2 linked regions of the Bdellovibrio bacteriovorus HD100 genome follow. The protein of the gene in region 1 interacts with the protein of each later gene in a pairwise test. Links are inferred from orthologs where the notes say so. Each region holds a gene or a part of one and is shown in the gene's direction. Other genes may lie near its edges.

Evidence for each region.
Region 2: the proteins of rpsL (region 1) and BD_RS07020 interact in binary tests that used the Escherichia coli proteins (3 or more experiments, as listed by UniProt). The link is inferred for Bdellovibrio bacteriovorus HD100 from one-to-one orthologs.

What each region holds. Positions count from the first base shown.
Region 1 is NC_005363.1:2,866,709-2,877,906, reverse strand. Bases 1-2,725 are described here. They hold rpsL (30S ribosomal protein S12), read left to right. Parts: upstream 1-1,038; coding sequence 1,039-1,413; downstream 1,414-2,725. Other genes in these bases: fusA (elongation factor G), read left to right, coding at 1,907-2,725; rpsG (30S ribosomal protein S7), read left to right, coding at 1,424-1,897; rpoC (DNA-directed RNA polymerase subunit beta'), read left to right, coding at 1-856. In the rest of the region: more of fusA, read left to right, coding at 2,726-4,012; rpsJ (30S ribosomal protein S10), read left to right, coding at 4,220-4,537; rplC (50S ribosomal protein L3), read left to right, coding at 4,547-5,209; rplD (50S ribosomal protein L4), read left to right, coding at 5,211-5,840; rplW (50S ribosomal protein L23), read left to right, coding at 5,840-6,118; rplB (50S ribosomal protein L2), read left to right, coding at 6,121-6,939; rpsS (30S ribosomal protein S19), read left to right, coding at 6,949-7,236; rplV (50S ribosomal protein L22), read left to right, coding at 7,249-7,581; rpsC (30S ribosomal protein S3), read left to right, coding at 7,584-8,249; rplP (50S ribosomal protein L16), read left to right, coding at 8,236-8,643; rpmC (50S ribosomal protein L29), read left to right, coding at 8,648-8,839; rpsQ (30S ribosomal protein S17), read left to right, coding at 8,849-9,118; rplN (50S ribosomal protein L14), read left to right, coding at 9,128-9,496; rplE (50S ribosomal protein L5), read left to right, coding at 9,507-10,046; rpsN (30S ribosomal protein S14), read left to right, coding at 10,057-10,362; and more genes. UniProt on the Escherichia coli protein: With S4 and S5 plays an important role in translational accuracy. Interacts with and stabilizes bases of the 16S rRNA that are involved in tRNA selection in the A site and with the mRNA backbone.
Region 2 is NC_005363.1:1,460,320-1,471,600, forward strand. The notes cover bases 8,474-11,281. They hold BD_RS07020 (ribosome maturation factor RimP), read left to right. Parts: upstream 8,474-9,529; coding sequence 9,530-10,033; downstream 10,034-11,281. Other genes in these bases: BD_RS07010 (peptidylprolyl isomerase), read left to right, coding at 8,474-8,851; BD_RS07015 (GNAT family N-acetyltransferase), read left to right, coding at 8,893-9,291; nusA (transcription termination factor NusA), read left to right, coding at 10,049-11,281. Outside these bases: BD_RS06970 (hypothetical protein), read right to left, coding at 1-115; BD_RS06975 (TIGR02147 family protein), read left to right, coding at 262-1,068; BD_RS06980 (collagen-like protein), read left to right, coding at 1,181-2,458; BD_RS18400 (hypothetical protein), read left to right, coding at 2,473-3,690; BD_RS06990 (hypothetical protein), read left to right, coding at 3,707-5,281; BD_RS07000 (S1 family peptidase), read right to left, coding at 5,661-6,560; BD_RS07005 (hypothetical protein), read left to right, coding at 6,869-8,065; more of BD_RS07010, read left to right, coding at 8,222-8,473.

The sequences.
Region 1 (11,198 bases):
GGATCAGCAGGAAGTGCATGCGGGTGACGTAATCGCGAAGATGCACCGTGAAGCTTCGAAAACGAAGGATATCACCGGGGGTCTTCCGCGCGTTGCCGAATTGTTTGAGGCTCGTAAACCGAAAGAAGCAGCTATCATCTCTGAGATCGATGGTTATGTGACATTCGGTAAAGACGTTAAAGGTAAACAACGTGTGATCGTAACTCCTGAAGTGGGTGAGCAAAAAGAATACCTCATCCCTAAAGGTAAGCACGTTGCTGTAAGAGAAGGTGAGTACGTAAGAGCCGGTGAGGCTTTGATGGATGGTCCAACAAATCCTCATGACATTCTGGCGGTTCTGGGTGCTAAAGCCTTGTCTGCATACCTTGTAGATGAAATCCAAGAAGTTTACAGACTTCAAGGGGTTGGTATCAATGACAAGCATATCGAAGTCATTGTTCGTCAGATGCTACGTAAAGTAGAAATCCGTGATGCCGGCGACAGCCGCTTCCTGGCTGGTGAGCAAGTTGAAAGATACGCTTACATGGAAGAAAACGAACGTATTAACAAAGAGGGTGGTCAACCTGCTACTTGCAGCCCACTTCTTCTTGGTATTACTAAGGTTTCTTTGAGCACTGACAGCTGGATTTCAGCAGCGTCCTTCCAGGAAACTACAAAAGTTCTTACGGAAGCAGCGATCAATTCTCGTACAGACCATTTGCGTGGCCTGAAAGAGAATATCATCATGGGTCGTCTGATTCCTGCGGGAACTGGTTTGACATCTTACAAACGCTGGAAAGTGTCTGTGCATGAAGATGACGATATCGGCTTTGTCGCATTGCCGGGTATGACGTCTTCCGTACAGCCTCAAGGCTAAAGTAAGACCACCTGATCGCCGGCTTCACAGGCCGGCGTAGGGTAAAAAGCTCATGGATTGGGGACCTCACGCCGCTTTTCATGGATAAATGTAATTTTAACAACAAAGTCTTGACCTGGGCGTCACCGAAATGTAAGTTCCAGCGTCCAGAACCGCATAATTGTTTTTAAGGGGTATATAAAGTGCCAACAATTAATCAGCTCATCAAAAGTGAGCGTACTGTTCAAAAAAACCAAACAAAATCACCAGCTTTGGACTCTTGTCCTCAGCGTCGCGGTGTTTGTACACGTGTTTATACAACGACTCCAAAGAAGCCGAACTCCGCACTTCGTAAAGTTGCAAAAGTTCGTCTTTCCAATGGCTTCGAAGTTATCTCTTACATCCCTGGTATCGGCCATAACCTTCAAGAGCACTCCGTTGTACTAATCCGCGGTGGTCGTGTGAAGGATTTGCCGGGTGTTCGTTACCACATCGTTCGTGGGGTATTGGACCTTCAAGGTGTAAACGGTCGTCTGCGCGCCCGTTCTAAATACGGTACTAAGAGACCTAAGAAATAAGGATTGAGAGATGTCACGTCGTAAAAAGACCTTTAAAAGAGAAATCATTCCAGATCCGGTTTTCAAGGATCTAGTAATTGCTAAGTTCATCAATAAAATGATGATTCAAGGTAGAAAAGCAACTTCTCAAAAGTTGTTCTACGGTGCTTTGAAAGAGCTTGAAGGCAAAGTTCAAGGTGAAGAGCCTTTGGCAGTTTTCAAAAAAGCTCTTGAGAACGTTAAACCGTCTATCGAAGTTCGCTCCCGCCGTGTAGGTGGTGCTACTTACCAAGTTCCAGTAGATGTTCGTCCATCCCGTCGTTTGGCTTTGGCTATGCGTTGGTTGGTTGAGTACTCTCGCGAGCGCGGTGAGAAAGACATGGCGAAACGTTTGGCTGGCGAATTCTTGGACGCGTACAATAATAGAGGAAATGCTATTAAGAAGAAAGACGACGTTCACAGAATGGCTGAATCCAACAAGGCATTCTCTCACTACAATTGGTAATCTGTTCAGATGTCAGCTAAAGATCCTAAAGTTGTAGCTGATCTCAAGTACACTCGTAATATCGGCATCATGGCTCACATCGATGCCGGTAAGACGACCACCACCGAACGCATTCTTTACTATACAGGTAAAAGTCATAAAATCGGCGAGGTCCATGATGGTGATGCCACCATGGACTGGATGGTTCAGGAGCAAGAGCGCGGTATCACTATCACGTCTGCTGCAACCATGGCGTTCTGGAAAGATCACAGAATCAACATCATCGATACTCCGGGCCACGTTGACTTCACTATTGAAGTTGAGCGTTCTTTGCGTGTATTGGATGGCGCGATCGCAGTTTTCGACGGCGTGAATGGGGTTGAGCCTCAGTCCGAAACCGTTTGGAAACAGGCTGATAAATACAAAGTTCCCCGCATTTGCTTCGTAAATAAAATGGACCGTGTTGGTGCTGACTTTGTGATGTCCTTCGGGACGATCAAAGAAAAGCTGAACGCGAACCCAATCCCTGTGCAGGTTCCAATCGGCATGGAAGACACCTTCCGTGGTGTTGTTGATTTGCTCGAAAATAAAGCCTACATGTGGGATCAGTCCGGAATGGGTGACCATTTCGAAATTACCGATGTTCCCAATGACATGAAAGAGGAAGTAAACCGCTTCCGCACAGAGGTCATTGAGAAGATCGTTGAATTTGAAGACGAACTTCTTGAGAAATATCTCAATGGAGAAGAAGTCACTGTGCCAGAGCTTAAACGTGCTTTGCGCAAAGGGACTCTTGAATTGAAAGCCTTCCCGGTATTCTGTGGAGCCGCTTTCAAAAACAAAGGTGTTCAGCCTTTGTTGGATGGGGTCATTGACTACCTTCCGTCGCCTCTGGAAGTGCCTGCAATCGTGGGTCACGATCCTGAGCGTCCTGATAAAGAAATCATCTGTAAAACTGAATTTGATGCTCACGCGGCTGCTTTGGCTTTCAAAATCGCCAATGATCCGTTTGCCGGCACTTTGACTTATATCCGTGTTTATTCCGGTGAAGTGAAAGTCGGGGAGCAGCTTTTGAATCCGCGCACTCAGAAAAAAGAGCGCATTCAGAAGCTGGTGAAAATGCATGCGAATTCCCGTGAAGAAATCAACAGCCTGAAGGCGGGGGATATCGGCGCGGTTATCGGTCTTAAGTTCACAGGCACAGGGGACACTCTGTGTGAAAGCTCTCATGCTGTGGTTCTTGAGACGATCACTTTCCCAGAGCCGGTGATTTCCGTGGCGGTAGAGGCGAAGTCCTCTGCGGACCAGGAAAAGATGCTGGCTGGCCTGGCTAAACTTGAAAAAGAAGATCCATCCTGCCGTCTGCGCACGGATCCGGAAACAGGGCAAATCCTGCTTTCTGGCATGGGTGAGTTGCATTTGGAAATTCTTGTGGATCGTTTGCTTCGTGAGCATAAGATCCAGGCCAACGTGGGTAAGCCGCAGGTTTCCTATCGTGAAACCATCACGGTTGCCGCCAAAGCAGAGCACGTTTACGAGCGTGAGATTGCTGGCGAAACTCACTTTGCCAAAGTCTCCCTTTCCATCGAGCCTATTTCTCAGGCGGATGGCATCCAGTTCATCAGTAAAGTGGCTGTGTCTAAAGAATTTACAGCCCCTATGTTGAAGGCTGCCGAATCGGGCTTCCGTGAAGCTGCTGAGGTCGGTCCTTTGGCAAGCTGCTCGATGTTGGGTATTAAGGGGACCTTAAATTCAGTTGAAGTTCGTCCCGATTCCTCCAGTGAGATGGCCTTTAAGGCGGCTGCCTCCCTGGCATTCCGGGATGCGGTTAAGGCAGCCTCTGTAGAGCTTTTAGAGCCTATCTTTAAGCTAGAGGTGACTTGTCCGGATGATTTCGTCGGGAACATTGTGGGTGATTTAAATGCCCGCCGTGGAAAGATCCTGGCGATGAATGTGAAGCAGGGTGGTGGTCAGGTTATTTCGGCCGAAGCCCCTCTGGCGAGTCTCTTTGGTTATGCGACGGATGTCCGCAGTTTGAGCCAAGGGCGAGCCAGCTTCAGTATGGAATTTTTGGAATATGCCATTGTGCCTGCGAAGGTAAAAACGGACATTCTCCATAAAATGGGAAGATATTAAAAAAAATAATATTTCCCTTTGACATTATATTTCAAAGTGCGCATACTCGCGCACTCATAGCGTCTATATCTACAAAAAACCCCCCGCGTTGAAGGCGATTCAGGCCGCAAGGGCTAATTCGGGGCAAGTTTTCGATGGGATCAGGACGTTGAACGTTAACAAATTTGCTAGTAATTACGATACTTTATAAAAGAGAAGAGTGTCCATATGCAAAGTCAGAAGATTAGAATCAGATTGAAGGCATTCGATCATAAATTGCTTGACCAGTCGACGAAAGAAATCGTTGAGACTGCTCGTCGTACAGGCGCAAAAGTTGCGGGTCCAATTCCCTTGCCTACTCGCATCAACCGCTACACTGTATTGCGTTCTCCGCACGTAGATAAAAAATCTCGTGAACAATTCGAAGTGAGAACTCACAAGCGTATGCTCGATATTTTAGAACCAACTCAACAGACAGTAGATCAGCTTATGAAGCTGGATCTTTCTGCTGGTGTCGATGTTGAAATCAAACTTTCTGCGGTTTAGAGGTAAGACGTGAGCGAAACTACAGAAACTCAAAATACTGCAGGTCTTAAATTGAACGGCCTGTTCGCCTTCAAAGAAGGTATGGCTACTATCTATAACGAGAACGGCGAAGCTGTTCCTGTTACTGTTCTTCGTTACGAGCCTTGGTTTGTTTCTCAAATCAAAACTAACGAAGCTGATGGTTACGAGGCTATCCAGGTGGCTTGCCACCCTAAAAAAGCTAAAAACTCCAACAAAGCAGAAAAAGGTCACCTTGAAAAAGCTGGCTTCGAAAATGGCGCTCAGTTCGTAAAAGAACTTCGTCAAGCTGCTCCAGAAGGCACTGTTGTTGGCGCGCAAATCTCTATCGACAGCTTGGCTAAAGGTGATTTCGTAAAAATCACTTCCAAGTCTAAAGGTAAAGGTTTCGCTGGTTCCGTGAAGCGTTGGGGCTTCGCAGGTGGTCCTGCATCCCACGGTTCTAAATTCCACCGTCGTCCGGGTTCTTCTGGTAACAGAACATGGCCAGGTCGCGTAATGCCGGGTAAGAAATTCCCAGGTCATTTGGGTGCTGAAACTGTCACTGTTAAGAACGTAGAAGTTGTTCAGATCATCGCTGAAGAAAACGTTCTGATGGTAAAAGGGCCAGTTCCAGGTGCTAGAAACACTTTGGTTAAGTTGGTGAGAGAATAGTATGGCTACAGTAAATGTATTGAACTGGAAAAAAGAAAAAGTTGGTTCCGTTGAGCTTGCTGCTGACGTGTTCGAAACTCCTGTTAAAAAGGAAGTTCTTCACACAGTAGTTCAATGGCAATTGGCGGCTCGTCGTCAAGGCACTCACATGACTAAGACTAAAGGTCTTGTGTCTGGTGGTGGTAAAAAGCCGTTTAAACAAAAAGGTACTGGTGGAGCTCGTCAAGGTTCCAGCCGTTCTATCTTGATGCCTGGTGGTGGTACCGCTTTCGGTCCTCAGCCTCGCAGCTACGCTTTCGTTCTGCCTAAAAAAGTTCGTCGTTTGGGTCTGAGCATGGCACTTTCTCACCTTCAAAAAGAAGGCAAACTGTTCATCGTGGACAGCATGGCTTCTGAAGGTAAAACTGCTGAGCTTAACAAACGTTTGCAAGCTTTCGGTTTGAAAAAAGCTGTATTGGTTGACTCTGTAGTTGATGACAAATTCAACCGTGCTTCCAAGAATCTTCCAACATTCAAATACTTCCCAGTTGAAGGTTTGAACGTGTTTGATCTATTGAAGTACGACGCTGCTGTTATCACTAAAGATTCTGTGGCTAAAATCGTAGATCGTTGTTCATTGGAGAAGGCGTAATGAAACAAGTAATTAAAGCCCCTCTCATTACTGAGAAAAATACTTATCACAACGCTGCTGGCGTATACGTGTTCGAAGTGGACTTGAAGTCCTCTAAAACAGAAGTAAAAGCCGCTGTTGAGAAAAACTTTAAAGTTAAAGTTGATAGCGTAAGAACTAGCGTCTGCCGCGGTCACTCTAAGCAAACTAAATTCGGTCTAACCAAGGTCGCTTACTGGAAGAAAGCTTACGTTAAGCTTGCTGAAGGCGAGAAGATCGCTCTTTTTGAGGGAGTATAAAGATGGGTATTAAAACATTTGCCCCACGCTCTCATGGTCGCAGAGGAATGACTGGTTTCGATTTCAAAGAAATCACTAAGACTACTCCAGAGAAGTCTTTGCTAGCTCCTCTTAAGAAACAAGCTGCGCGTAACAATCACGGTCAAATCACTATTCGTCACCAAGGTGGCGGTCATAAGAGAAAATACCGTTTGGTTGATTTCAAGCGTAACAAGCTTGAAGTTGCAGCAAAAGTTATCGCGATCGAGTACGATCCGAACAGAACTTGCCGTATTGCTCTGATCTCCTACATCGATGGCGCTAAGGCTTATATCCTTGCTCCAGTAGGTTTGAATGTTGGCGATACTGTTATCTCTTCTGATAAAGCCGATATCAAACCAGGTAACTCCCTGACTTTGGGTGCTATTCCGGTTGGTACTGTTATTCACAATATCGAATTGCGTCCAGGCAAAGGTGGTCAAATCTGCCGTGGTGCTGGTGCAAGCGCGACTCTTGCTGGTAAAGGCGACAAGTACTGCCAAGTACGTATGCCATCTGGTGAGTTGAAACAAGTGTTGACAGTTTGCCGTGCTTCTATCGGTCAAGTTGGTAACACTGACAATGAAAACATCAATCTAGGTAAAGCAGGTCGCTCTCGTTGGAGAGGTATCCGTCCTTCTGTACGTGGTATGCACATGAATCCAGTTGATCACCCACTCGGTGGTGGTGAAGGCGTTGGTAAAGGGCATCACCCAGTAACTCCTTGGGGTCAACCTTGTAAGGGGTTCAAAACTAGAAACAATAAGAGAACCAACTCTTCAATCATCAAGAGACGTAAGTAGGAGTAAAAGGTGGCACGCTCAATTAAAAAAGGTCCATTCGTCGATACTCATGTTCAGAAGAAAATCGACAATGCACTTGAGAAAAATGATAAAAAAGTTATTAAAACTTGGTCTCGCCGCTCAACAATTCTTCCAGAGACAATTGGACTGACATTCGCAGTTCATAACGGAAGAAAGTTCGTTCCTGTATACATCACAGAGAACATGATTGGTCACAAACTCGGTGAGTTTGCTCCAACCAGAACTTTCCATGGTCACGCTGAGAAGAAAGCCGCTGCTCCTGCTGCGAAGAAGTAATAGAGGTTTATTATGGAAGTTAAAGCAAGCTTGAAATATGCAAGAGTTGGCGCTCAGAAGGCAAGATTGGTTGCTGACCTGGTTCGCGGTAAAGACGTGAACGAGGCAGTTAAAACCCTTACTTTCCTGAACAAAAAAACTGCAGGTATGGTAAAAAAGCTAATCGAATCAGCTGTTGCCAATGCTGAATACAAAAAGGTTATGGATGTAGACAGCCTTTATGTTAAAGCTATCTGGGTTGATCAAGGTCCAGTTCTTAAAAGATTCCGTCCTCGTGCACAAGGTCGCGCGTTCGGTGTTCGTAAGAAGACCAGCCACATTAACGTAGTACTCGAGGAGAAATAGTCGTGGGTCAGAAGGTTAATCCAATTGGTCTAAGAGTCGGTGTTATCAGAACTTGGGATTCTCGCTGGTATGCGAAGGGTCAACAATATTATGAAAACCTCCACGAAGACATCCGTTTGAGAAAGTTCCTTAAGGATAAACTTAAGAACGCGGGTGTAGCGAAAATTGAAATGGAACGTGCTGCGAAGAAGATTAAAATCATCATCTCCACAGCTCGCCCAGGTGTTGTTATTGGTAAAAAAGGTAGTGGTATCGACGCTCTTAAAGCGGAAGTTCAGAAACTTACACCCAACGAAGTTTTCCTGAGCATCCAAGAAGTGCGCAAACCAGACCTCGATGCTCAGCTCGTTGCTGAGAGCATTGCTCAACAACTTGAGAAACGTATCTCTTGGAGAAGAGCTCTTAAAAAATCTATTGCAGCTGCGATCAAAGGCGGCGTGAGAGGTATCAAGATCCGTGTTTCCGGGCGTCTTGATGGTGCAGAGATTGCGCGTTCAGAGTGGTACAATGAGAAGAGCGTTCCTCTTCATACATTGCGTGCTGATATCGACTACGGTACAGCAGAATCCCTGACAGCATACGGTATCATCGGTCTGAAAGTTTGGATCTATAAAGGCGATATCTTATCTGCTCGCGAAGTTGAGGAGGCAGGTCGTGTTAAGTCCTAAAAGAGTAAAATGGCGTAAACAATTTGTAGGCCGCGCTACTGGTTTTGCAGTAAGAGGCGCTAACCTTGACTTCGGAGACTACGGTCTTCAGGCAGTTGAGGAAGGTCGTCTGACTGCTCGTCAGTTGGAAGCTGGTCGTATCGCTATCTCCCGTTCTGTTAAGCGTGGTGGTAAAATCTGGTGCCGTGTGTTCCCAAACATCCCGGTAACTAAGAAACCTGCTGAAACTCGTATGGGTAGCGGTAAAGGTAACCCAGAACTATGGGTTGCTCGTGTTCTTCCTGGAAAAGTTCTTTTCGAAATGAACGGTGTGACACGCGAACAAGCTAAAGAAGCTTTCGAACGTGCAGCTCACAAACTTCCTTTCAAAACTCGTTTCTTGGTAAGGGAGTAGTTGTATGAAGTTCGTAGAGATCAAAGATCTTTCTGTTGCAGAATTGAAAAAGAAAAGAGCAGCTCTTTCTGAAGAGTTGTTCCAGGCACGTATCAAGAATTCCATTGGGCAACTTTCTAACCCAGTGCAAATCCGTGGTCTTCGCCGCGACATCGCTAAAATCAATACAGCGATCGTAAAAAAAGTGGCGAGATAGGGGTAGGAAATGACTGAAACTAATTCTAGAGGCCGTAAAATTGAAGTCGTAGGTGAAGTTATCAGTGACAAGATGGATAAAACCATCTCTGTTCTGATCTACCGCATGGTTAAGCACGCTAAGTACGGTAAGTACGTTAAGAAGACGTCTGTATTCAAGGCTCATGACGAAAAGAACCAGGCAAAAATTGGTGACATCGTTAAGATCCGTGAAACTCGTCCTCTGAGCAAAACTAAACGTTGGGCTTTGGCTGAAGTCGTTGAAACGGCGAAGGCATAGGAGACTGTTATGATTCAAATGCAAACCAGACTGAATGTAGCAGACAACTCCGGCGCAAAAGAAGTTATGTGCGTTAAGGTTCTTGGTGGTTCTAAACGTCGTGTAGCATCCATTGGTGATGTTATCGTTGTTTCCATCAAAGAAGCTCTGCCAAATGCAAAAGTTAAAAAAGGTGACGTAGCTAAAGCTGTTGTTGTTAGAACTGTAGCAAAACTTCGTCGTCCAGACGGATCTTACATCCGCTTCGACGACAACTCTGCAGTTTTGATCAATGCTTCTAAAGAGCCAATCGGAACACGTATCTTTGGCCCAGTAGCCAGAGAATTGAGAGCAAAGTCTTTCGTTAAGATCGTATCTTTGGCTCCGGAAGTTCTATAAGGGGTATGAGATGAATCGCTTACATACAAGATATAATAAAGAGATCGCTCCCGCTCTGAAGAATCAACTGGGAGTTAAAAACGTGATGCAAGTTCCTCGCTTGGAGAAAATCACTCTTAGCGTGTGCTTGAGCGAAGCTGTTCAGAATCCAAAGATCTTGAACACTGTGGTTGATGAAATCACAGCGATCACTGGACAAAAAGCTGTTATCACTAAAGCAAAGAAAGCAATTTCCAACTTCAAATTGCGCGCTGGCATCCCATTGGGTGTTCGTGTGACTTTGAGAAGAGAGAAAATGTGGTCTTTCATGGATCGTTTGAACACGTTGGCACTACCTCGCGTACGTGACTTCCGTGGTTTGCCTAACAAAGGCTTCGACGGTCGTGGTAACTACAACATGGGCTTGAAAGAGCAGATCGTGTTCCCTGAGATCAACTACGATAAAGTAGATAAAACTCGTGGGATGAACATCACTATCTGTACAACTGCGAAGAACGATACTGAAGGCAGAGCGCTACTTGAAGCGCTTGGCATGCCTTTCAGAAAATAAGAGGTGTCACTTGGCTCGTAAAGCAAGCATTGAAAAAAATAATAAAAGAAAAGCTCTTGCTGCTAAGTATGTTCAATACAGAGCAGAATTGAGAGCTAAAGCTGTTGATATGAAGCTTTCTGACGAAGAAAGAGCCGCTGCACGCACTAAGCTGCAGGCTCTTCCTCGTGACACTAACCCAAACCGCACTATCACTCGTTGCGTGATCTCTGGTCGCCCTCGTGGTAACTACAGAAAGTTCGGTTTGTCTCGTATTGCGTTCAGACAATTGGCCCTTGACGGTAAATTGCCTGGCGTAACGAAAGCCAGCTGGTAAGAGGTTCAGAATGGATACAATTTCTCAGTTCCTTACAATGATCAGAAACGCTGGAGCAGCAAAACACGAAAAAGTGGACATGCCTGCTTCAAAAGTAAGAGCCGGTATTGCTCAGATCTTGGTAAACGAAGGCTTCATCAGAAGCTTTAAAGTTGCTAAAGACAGCAAACAAGGCATTATGCGTGTTTATTTGAAGTATGACGAAGCTGGTGGCCACGCGATCAATAATATTGACCGTGTTAGCCGTCCTGGTCGTCGCGTTTATGTTAAATCTGACAAGATTCCAACTGTTCGTTCTGGTATGGGCATGTCCATCATCAGCACAAGCAAAGGAATCATGAGCGGTAAGCAAGCTACAGAGCAAAAGCTCGGTGGCGAATTGCTTGCGACACTTTGGTAGGTGAATCATGTCTCGTATTGGTAAAGCACCCGTTATTTTTGATAACACAGTACAAGTGAGTGTTTCCCCTGCTAACGAAGTTGTCGTTAAAGGCGCGAAAAGCTCTTTGACAATCGGTATGAAACCAAATGTTTCCGCGAAAATCGACGGCAACAAAGTGGTTTTGACTCCGAATGACGACACAAAAGAAAGCCGCGCGATGCACGGTCTTTACAGAGCTCTTATTCAAAACGCAGTAACTGGCGTGACTAAGGGTTTCTCTAGAGGCTTGGAGCTTCAAGGGGTTGGATATCGTGCGAACGTAGCAGGTAAGAAGTTGGAGCTTTCTTTGGGCTTCTCTCACCCTGTTATCTTCGATATTCCAGAAGGTATTGAAATTAAAGTTGAGAAGCAAACCAGCTTGACCGTGAATGGTCCAAGTAAAGAGCTTGTTGGT
Region 2 (11,281 bases), 1.4 Mb from region 1 along the record:
GACCGGTGCTGGTGTGATCACTGGGTTGACAGGCGACGATAAACGTCATGAAGCCGCACAGAAGCCAGGGCATAAGGCGCAAATAGAATCTGTTTCGCGATGCTGGCACTGTCATATTCGACTCCTGACAACCTGAAGAGCAAGCGGCATGCCTCGCCGTTGGTCGCGAAATCTCATTGTGAGACAGGAGTAAGGTCTTGATTTTTGACACGGAAATCGAAAAACAGGTCGGGCTTTGTTTACCGTTAGTAAACTGGGGGCATGCTGGATATTTATAATTACGATGACTACAGGCTGTTCTTTAAGGATGTACTTCAATCACAAGAGCGGACTGACAAGAAGTACCGCGGAAGATTGGTTGAAGCGATGCGAATCAGCACCTCGTTGTTTTCGCAGATTCTGAAAGGTGAAAAAAATCTTTCTTCTGAACAGGGCTTGGAGGCCGCAGCCTTCTTTGGTTTTGGTGACAAAGAAACGGATGTCTTTATGCTGATGATCGAGCTGGGGCGGGCGGGTTCCGTCAAGCTGCAGGCGCGGCTTAAAGACAAGATCCAGATCCTGCAGTCCGAAGCCAAGTCCATCAGTGCCCGGGTTCCCAAGGATGTTGTCCTGAGTGATGTCGACAAAGCCACCTACTATTCCTCCTGGCTCTATACTGGTGTCAGGAATCTGCTGCCAACCCCCGCAGGAAAGGAACTGAAAACCATCGCTGAAAAACTGGGTGTGCCTTTGGAAAAAGTGGACACGGCCATTCAGTTTCTGATTGAAGTGGGCCTGTGCGAAAGAAAGAATGGACAGCTTTATTACAAGCAGGGGTTCACTCATCTTGATTCAACCCATCCGATGATTCTAAGGCATCACCAGAACTGGCGTCAGCGAGCCATTGCAAAGATGGATTTTTACAAAGACCCCCATGTCCATTATACAAGTCCCATGTCTTTGTCCGCCGAAGGGGCTCAGAAGATCCGGGATTATCTTCGCGCAAACATTAAGGAAATCATCAACTTGTCGCGCGAGGGAAACCCTGAGATCGGCTATTGCCTTAATATAGACTGGTACGAATACTGACTTTACCAAAAGTAAACTGAAACCCGGCCGTTTTAACCAACCGGACTTCGCGGAATTTTTCTGGATTCTGTAAAAAGCTTCTCATGCGAACTGAATCGTATGAGGAGTTTTTATGAATTTTTCCAAATGGATCTTCGTGTTGTTGGTTCTGACTCAGGTGCAAGCCCATGCGGGCCCGTTGTGTCTGAATGACCGGTACCAATCGAAATGGACGGCGGAAACACTCTCTGAACAAATGTCATCCCTGCAGGAACGCGCGAAGGCAGCAAAGCCCTTGTGGGTTCGCCTTCAAGGCGAGGATCTTCTGATTAAAGAAGACACACTTCTGGTGCTGCCTGAAAACCCATCTCAGGCTCTGGCGCGAATTGGCAAACTGGCCGTCCGAAACAATGCCATGATTTTCTATGCTCAAAATACACGCCTGGTTGTTGCCGAGGTGATGAAATCCTCTCGAGTGCAATTCCTGGATGTGGCGGCGCTGAATCTTTCAGCTGCAATAGATCACACGCAGCAGGTCGTTTCTTTGACAGAACTAAAAAACAATCCCGATCAGGCTGAACCGTTCAAAAGTTGCACCCTGATGTCCTGTGTAGGTGTTGCCGCGGCCAACGGAAGTCATGGCGGCGCAGGCGGCAATGGCCGTGATGCTGGCGGCAAAATCAAATGGGGTATTCCACAGTCCACACCCAGTTCTGATGGCGGCGCAGGGGCTTCTGGCGGTGCCGGCGCGAATGGCCGTAACGGTGACAATGGCGCGCCCGGGGTTGCGGGGTTGAACGCGCACAAACTTTTCATGCAGTTTGAAAGTGTGGATCTGTGTAGTGGGGTGGAAATTGTCGCCAGTGGAGGTGCGGGGCTCAAGGGGCTGAAAGGTCTGAATGCTCAGGACGCCGGACAAGGTGGCAATGGTGGCAAGGGCGGCCGTGGTGGCGGTGCCAAGTGGGATCGTAAAGCCAGCCGAGGTGGCCGTGGGGGCAATGGGGGTGCTGGTGGCAACGGAGGCAACGGTGGATTTGGCGGTGATGGCGGCAAAGGCGGTGACGGCGGTCTGGTGGTCGTCGTGGTGAAGCCGCGATTCCTGGATATGGTGAAAGTAAACGACAATATCAATGTTCTGGTTGCCGGTGGCAAAGGCGGACCGGGTGGAGCCAAGGGGCTTGCGGGCAAAGGTGGCCGCGGTGGTCATGGTGGAGAAGGTGGTAACGGCGGTGACGGTTCTGTCTTCAGTCATGGCGGCAGCTCAGGACTTGCCGGAAGTGCGGGAACGCAAGGTCAGGACGGCAAGGATGGGCAGGAGGGCCGTCCCGGTGTAGAGGGCCGCGAGGGCCTTGTGACCAAAGCGGAGATTTATATTTCCAATGATGTCTCCATTGAGAGCTTTCAATTTTAGTAAGGAGAATGACCATGAAAAACGTGTTTAAAAAACTGATCCCTTTGGCTGCGGCTGTGACTTTTGCTGACCCTGCATGGGCCCGGATTCTGGGGGATCCCTCAGAAAGAACCCGCGTGCTGCTTGAAGAACAACAATTTCTTTGCAGTCAGAATGAAACTCTTGTGATTAACGGCGACGTGGAAATCACGCGCAAGAACGAGGACCTGCGCAATGCACCTCTGAATGTTGATTTGATCTGCAAACGGATTGAATTCAAAAACGGGGGGAGAATTCTGACGCAATCCAATTTGCAGATTGTAGCTGACTCTGTTGAAGGCTTTATGAATGTGGAAAGCATTCGCGGGGTGAAAGGACAGCAGGGTGAATTCGCCTCTGCGGTACTGGAAATTGCCAACACCGGTTCTGCCGGAGCCCGCGGTGGCAATGGCAGGGGCGGCAGCCTGACAGATTCTCCAGAGGACGGAGGCCGAGGCCAGCATGGCTACAATGGTATGGATGGCCGGGACGGCAACAATGGCGCTCCGGGTGAACCTGGGGTTCATGCTTCTGACATCGTTGTGAAAATCAACAGAATCCAAGGGACGGTTGGCTTCCGCATCCGCGCAGTTGGGGGCGAAGGCGGCACGGGCGGTAAGGGTGGCAGAGGGCAACAAGGTGGTAACGGGGGCGTCGGTGGGGACGGCGGTCGTGGTGGGAACCAAAAGTACGCTATTTGGAATCGCTCTGGCGATGGCGGAGACGGTGGTGATGGAGGACACGGCGGCAACGGCGGTAATGGCGGCGCTGGTGGTGACGGAGGACGAGGTGGCAACGGCGGTAAGATCGCTTTGTATGTGGCCGAGGTCTTCAACACGCTGGAACTGACCGGGGATGAGTTCGACAACCGCGGAGGCCCCGGAGGTCAGCCAGGTATGGGCGGCGAAGGTGGTGTTGGTGGCAAAGGGGGCGAAGGTGGTAAGGGCGGATCTTCTGGGACGGCTCTGGTGACCTCAAGTTGTGATGTCCCTCCGTGTGAAGGTGATAACGGTCGCCATGGTAAAAAAGGTCTTGATGGCAAGCCGGGACTGGCCGGTCCGCAAGGGCGTCTGGGGCAGGACGGTTTGGCCGGTGTTAAAATTCTGGATCCGAAATTTAAATTTGTGAAGTCGGTTCCTGACGACTATTTCGACAAGCTGCCCGAGCTGGGAACAGAAAAGAATTTGAAAATACTCAGAATGAAACTTCCTTAAGAGCAGGGACAAAGTTATGAAAAAAATTATTTTGGCAATGTTGTTGTTATCGTTGCAGACGTATGCGCAGACAATCAGTTACAGCGAAAACAGTTCTTTGAGGCTCGGGGCGGGGGTGGACTTGGACCACCCCGACAAGGCCAAGGCCAATTGTGTTAAAAGTTCTGATCGTGAATGGCTGGATGGGAACACTCCCGTTTCAACAACGTTTGACCTAAGCATGATTGAGACCTCCAGCGAGCTGGAAAGAAAAATGAATTTTGATGTTCAGTTGAATGCGGCGGGCACAATCAAGGCCGTGAATTTTGACAGTCAGAATTACTACCGGGTGATTCATAAGTTTCTGGAAAGCAAGAACAGCCTGAATTTTGCGCTGACGGCGGAATTTTCCTACGGTCGCAAAGGCCTGACAGAAGAGTCCCTGAAGCCCGAGTATCAGACCCTGCTGGACAACGGCAAGTGGCAGGAAGTTTTGAGAAGATGCGGAACGCACTTTGTTTCAGAGGAGATTCACCGATCCAAAGTGGTCGTTTTGATTCATGTGAAGAATTCCCGCACCGAAGACATCAAGGAACAGATTCTGGATCTGAAGAACAAACTGAAAGTTCCCAAGCTGAATTTCGGCGGGGATTTGAATGTTCAGTACAAAGAATTCATCCGCAAGCTGGATAAGATTGGTTCGGTGGAGGTGAAAGTGGTTTCTGTCGGCGGGCAGGGCGCAGATGCGTTGGGTGTCTTTGCCAATGAAATTGTGGTGGATGATCTGCAAAGCATAAAAAACGCCGCAGAAAAGTACTTTAGAAGCTTTACGATCGAGAATTCCCCGGTGTTCGCCTATGTGGTAAAACCGTTGGATATTTTCGAGGGCGCTGAAAACATCCGTCCAAGACAGAAAAAGTGGCAGCACTTGAAATTACTGGCTGACTGGATTTTTGAGCACGAGGAACTGCTGGCAGAAATCAAAGGTATGCAAGCCCGGGTCAGCAAAGCCCTTTATGCCGTGTACTTTGAACCAAAGTCGATGGCTCTGGAGACCAGGATCAACGAGATTCGCTCTCGGGCTGAAGAGTGTCTGGACCGCTACAACTGTGACAACCTTCCGGCCGTGGCACCATTTCCGGTTCATGTCCCATCCCGCGCCGTCAGTGCGGTTTCATTGAACACGCAGTGTGGGTATCTGCCGGTAAGAAATTCCAACATGCAGATTCTAAGTGATGTCCGCGTAGGACTTGATGTGGATGTGATGTATGCCAAGGACATTGAAAATATCGAATTGTTCCGTCTGGATCAAAACGGCGAATTCCAGAATGCAAACTATGGACAGAATGAAGAACTGACGATGGCAAACAATATTCTGGAATCCGAAGTGGGCCGCATCAGAAGATATCAGTCGGTGAACGAGTTTTCCGCCAACCACGTGCTTTCAGACAGCGCCATCCTGTCAGCACAAGACAGCGTGCTAAAGGCCCAGGAAATCTTCAACGCCGCCTTTAATTCAATCTACATCATGAAGATCCGATTTAAACAGGGTCAGGACTTAACCCAGATTCTGGGGACCCCTCCGATGAAAAACTGCTCGATCACAAGATAACAGTGGATCGCAACTTAATCCAATGCGGGGGCGCGCCCCCGCACCGCAAACCGAGAGCCCCAGCTACCCAAATCTTCCCCTTTAAATTCAAGTTCCACAGCGAAGCAAAACGCCAGTGCGAAGCCAGAAAATAAATAACAAGAGCGAGGATGTGTCCGAAGAATTTAAAGGGGAAGATTTGGTGCGGGTGGAGGGACTTGAACCCCCATGCTTTCGCGGGAGATTTTGAGTCTCCTGTGTCTACCATTTCACCACACCCGCAGTGAGACGTCTTTTGTATTGAATTTGCCCGGAACTGACAAGGATTTTTTAAATAAAAAATGAAAAAGGGGCCTATTAAGCCCCTTTTGTCATGAATTTGCCCTAATTTTAAGCTGACTTAAAGCTTATTGATTTGATCGTTGATCCAATCCAGGTGTTCGCGGACGTCCGTGAACAGGGCAACGCCGTGGCAGACGCGCACTTTCTTTTCATCGGTGGCGCGGTTGTCGACCCCCATGGAGGTGATACCCACCAGGGTCAGGTCAGAACCCACTTGATTATAAAGCGGACCGCCGGAGTCACCCGTGCAAACGCCGGTATTGGCCTGGTCCACGATGATGGTTTTTGGAACTGAAACTGACTTTCCAACCAAGGCCAGATAAAAGCTGGTGCCCAGAACATTGGACGAAGGCGTGGAGGTGAAACGCAAAGTTCCAGAGTCTTCGCCTTTTTCTGTGGTGGTTCCATAGCCCGTCATAATCAGTCGGTCTGTAGGTGCCACGCTGTAGGATTTTTGTGGCAGTTCACGGATTTTGTAGCCTTCAGGGATGCTGCCAGAGAATTTCAGCACGGCCAGATCTGTCGAGGCGTTGTTGAAGTCTGTTTTGTTCCAATAAGAGTAAGCATCAGGAACCGCCGTATCAGTCACGAGACGCAAAGTTCTTTTCGGAGCAGAAGAAACACAGCCCACGTTATTGGAAAAAGCGATGGCCGTTTTGCCGCCCCAGCTGGAAATACAGTGAGCCGCGGTCAGAACTTTGTTATTTGCAACCAGGGTTCCGGTGCAGATGCTGGTCTCTTCTTTATAATTCATATGAATGACCATGACGGTGGAAGAGCTCAACTCATTCCCCGAAGCCAGGGTTTGTCCATTCACGATACCAAAGGATTTTCCGGATACTTCACAGTTCGAAGGTTCGACTTTAAGATCGCTGCCACCGCCAGAGCCGCCGCAGGCACTAAGAAGAGATAGAGACAGAAGGACAGCAGAAGAACGAAGAAATAGAGCAGGGGACATCCGGGAATCTCCTTATATAGCGTCTGCACTCCGGCGTCGCCGGCCGAGTTCGAAGAGAAGTTTTACCAAATTTATCCATAGTCAGGGGCACTATGACCCCGCTTTGCAAGAATTTCAGAAACCGTACTGGAAGTTGTCACAATTCCCGTCACTCCGGCAAAAGCCCCTTTCCGGTGGTGGGGCCGAGACACCGGGGATATCAATAACTTAGACGCCGGCGACGCTTTTTGGCGCTGTTGGCATCAGGCTTGCTCTATGCGACCAGTGACTAAAAGGTTTTTATATAACCAGAACCACGAGGAGATCCTATGAAAAAGTATTTCTATATACTTGCAGCCTTGAGCATCGCACCGTCGTTTGCTCTTGCTCAAAGTATTGAAAGCGATGTTGATGCTGAGCTTGATCAAATGTATTCAAGCCAGACAGCACCTGCTGCTCCAGCCGCTCAGGCCGGAATTGCCAACACCGCACCGGTAAGCGGTCAGCCTATTTATATCCTGAATCAGGCGACACCGACTTCCACAGCTCAGTTGCAACAGCAACAAATCCAGAAGCAGCCTACAACTATTATTGAGGCTTCTCCGCTGACTGAAAGCCGCGCGGAACAAATCCGTCGTGCCCGTCAGGACGCTGAAATGCAGACTGAGCAGCGCATTGTTGAAAAACTTGAATCTGCCCGTATGGAAGATGAGAAAAAACGCGCTAACGTTCTATTTGGTGACAAGTTCAATCAAATGAACGAACAGCAGCAACAACAGCCTCAAGCTGTTCAGCAGCCTGTGTACGCACAGCCTGTTCAGGTTCAGCAGGTTGAAGAACCAAAAGAAAACACCCGCGACATCATTCGTGAGGAACTGGCTGCGGCCATGAAAGTGGAAGAAGAAACAGCTTTGGCTCCAATCGAAACCAAGTATGTTGCCGGTATCGTCGGGGTGGGTGACTATCCAGATGTTAAGAACGTCAAAGGCAACTACTCTTTGGGTGTGGCTTTCGGTAATAAATATGACAACTTCGTGATCGAGGGTTCTTTCCTTTACTCCAACTATACAGTTGAAGGTCAAGGTTACTACTCTGGTGGCTACGGTTATAACGGTTACAACAACTATCCGTACAACAACGCCAGCACCTGGATCCCGAACAACATCGACGTGAACCAGTACTCTGGTCAGTTGGCTGCGAAAGTTCAGTTGTTCAGCGGTATCATCAAGCCAGTCATTGGTGGTTTGGTGTCATACTCTTACAGATCTTTCAGCTGGTCTAACGACAACTACGGTTACTACAACGATACGACTGCGAACTCTCACGCGGTGGATATCGGTACTATCGTGGGTGCGGACCTTGAGTTCTCTCCGAAGTACTCTTTGGGTGTGGACTTCCGTTACATGTGGAATCTTTCCAGCCGTGTAAACGCAGAAAATACCTGGATGTCTGGACCTCAGTACGGGACTCCGATCGAAAAACTGCAGTATTACGTAATGTCTATTGTCGGTCGCGTAAATTTCTAATCTAATTAGAAAAGTAAGAAGTTAAATTCCTCAGTGGTTATCAACCCCCGCCCTAAAAAGCGGGGGTTGTGTTTTTTCGGGGGACAGCCCGGGGGGCCAAAGCGCCGGGCGGTGCGAAGGCTGGACTTCGTCGTGCTTTTTAAGCATAGTAATCCTATGCGCTTTCTTTTGATTTTCTTTTTTACGATTTCGGCCCAAGCGGCGACTCTGGTGACGGAGACGGTGGGACAGGTGTCTGATTATGTGGTCACCAGTCGGGAAGTGCAGATTTCCATGGTGATTGGGCAGGTTCTGGAGCCCAGTTCAAAGTTGCCTAAAAACACTTTGCCGGAAGTGCGGCCGGGGCAGCCGGGGTTTTCCGGGGCGGTGACTCAGGTGTTGCTGGAGCAGGTTGTGGTCTTGGAGGCGGAAAACTTCAATGTGGCCGGTGTTCCGGAGGCGGAAGTTGATGCGGCGGTGGCCAAGGTTGAAAAAGCGGTGGCGGGACGTGCCTATTGGGCGGGGATTGAGCCCACGGCGGCGGAAGTGCGCCGTTTCACCACGCGCAAGCTGGTGGCTAAAAGTTTTCTGAAATTCAAAACCAACTCCATGACCGGAATTATCACCGATCAGGAGGCGCAGGCTTATTACGAGAAAAACCGCGCCAAGTTCGGAAGTTCTCCGTTTGAGGATTTCCGCGACAACATCAAGGCGTTTCTGGCCCAGCAGCAGCTGGAAGAGCGCATCCGCTCGTGGTTTGAAGTTATTCAGCGTAAATACAAAGTGCGAAATTTCGTGGCGGAATAAGTATGCATGTGGAAGTTCTAAAAGGGCCACAGAAGCCCGCAATGCGTGCCCTGGTGGAGGCGATTCATGCCGAACAGGGGCTGGCCGCGTCTTTTTACTGGCCCCAGGATTTATTGGGGGCCGAGCTGGCCACGGCTGAAGCCATCGGAGTCTTTGAAGGTGAGGTTCTTACGGGTTTTGTCCTGTACCGTGAAACCCCGGATGTTTGGGAGATTTCGCTGGTGGCGACCCATCCTCAGTTTCGCCGTCGCGGCCTGATGGAGCACCTGTTGAGGCATATGATCGCCGCAAAGGGTCAAGGTCGGGCCTTGTGGCTGGAAGTTCATGAAGAGAATGTTTCTGCGCAAAAACTCTATGAAAAACTCGGGTTTACGGAAGTTCGCCGGCGCCCCCGGTACTATAAGGACGGGGCCACAGCGATTTTGTACTCACTATCCTGACCCACAAAGGGTCCAAGGGCTCAGCTCAGATAAACCCTTGCACTTCTTCGATTTTATTGTTAATTTAGATCCGTTCAATGGGCCCCGCAGGCCCATTTTTTTTTGTACCGGCCCCGCCCGGGCAGTTCCCACATGTCGACCCAAAACGTGCGACGAGGTAGCTGAGACAGGTTCTTAGGGGCTTGTTTGAGCTTATTTTATTTTAGGATTGAACGAAATGTCAGAGTCTCCATCTTGGATGGCAAAAGTAGAAAAGATCGCCAACGACGTCGCGGCCGCGCAGGGCTGTGTGCTTTACGATATTGAATTCGTTGGTTTGGGCAAGGGGCGCACGCTTCGTCTTTTCATCGACAGAGAAGAAGAAGGCGCAATCAGCATTGAGGATTGCACCAACGTGTCCCGCGGTTTGAGCGAAATTCTGGATGCAGATGAAGAGATGATTCCAGGTGGCGAATACAATCTGGAGGTTTCAACTCCGGGTCTGGATCGTCATCTTAAAAAACCATGGCACTTCAAAAAGGCGATTGGCAAAAAGGTTTACATCAAAACTACCAAGGCGCTGGAGTCCGTGGGAGTGGAAGACAAAAAATGGAAGAACGCCAAAACCGTCGAAGAGGTTCTTGAATCCGCCGACGAGCAGGGTGTTCGCTTTGTTGTGAAGGACGTGGAGATCAAAATCCCGTACGCGATGATCGACAGGGCAAAATTGGTTTTTGAATATACTAAAGGTCAGAAAAAGTAACGAGAGAGGAAAATCATGGCTGAAAATGTGTTTTCAGATCTTTCCAAGGTGATTGATCAAGTCGGAAAAGACAAAGGTATCGACAAACAGGTTGTTATCGATGCAATCACTCAGGGTATGCTGGTAGCTGCACGTAAAAAATACGGTACTTACCGCGAGATCGAAGCTGCATACAACGAAGACACCGGCGAAGTTGAACTGTTTGAGTTCAAAGAAGTTGTTCCTCGTGAAAAATACATCGATGAAGAAGTTGAGATTCCTCTTGATGAAGCTCAGAAGCTGGATCCAAATGTTCAGCTGGATGACTCCATTGGTATCAAAATGGAAGCTTCCGACCTGGGCCGTATCGCTGCTCAGACTGCAAAACAAATCATCATGCAGAAAGTGCGTGATGCGGAACGCAACATCATCTTCAATGAATTTGAAGAGCGCAAAGGCGAGATCGCTTCCGGTATCGCACGTCGTGTTGAAAAAGGCGCGATCGTTGTCGATTTGGGCCGCACTGAGGCTTACATTCCGCCTCGTGAACAGATCCCGGGCGAACAATACAAGCCAGGCGATCGCATTCAGGGTTACCTTTCTGAAGTTCGTCAGACGACACGTGGTCCTCAGATCATCATGTCCCGCGCTGATGAACGTTATTTGATGAAACTTTTCGAAATGGAAGTTCCAGAGATCTACGACGGTGTTGTGGAAATCATGGCAGCCGCTCGTGAACCAGGACAGCGCGCGAAAATCGCGGTTCGTTCCAAAGACAACTCCGTGGACCCGGTAGGGGCTTGCGTGGGTATGAAGGGTTCCCGTGTTCAGAATATCGTTCAGGAGCTTCGTGGCGAGAAAATCGACATCGTTCCTTGGGACGAGGATATCACTCGTTTCGCGTGCAACGCTTTGGCGCCTGCGGAAATCTCCCGCGTGTTCCTGGATGATGCCAACCGCGAAATGGAAATCGTTGTTCCGGACTCTCAATTGTCTTTGGCTATCGGTAAACGTGGTCAAAACGTGCGTCTGGCAGCGAAACTGACAACTTGGAAGCTGGATATCATTTCTGAATCTTCAGCGGCTTCCCGCACAGCGGAATCCATCTTCAATCTGATGTTGATCCCGGGCATGAGCGAAACCATGGCTCAGAACATCTTCCAGTCCGGCTTCGGTTCATTCCAGGCTGTGGCGACGGCGGCTGTTGAAGAGCTGATGACAATCCCTGGTTACGACGATCCAGACAAAGCCGAAAAGCTTTCCAAAGAA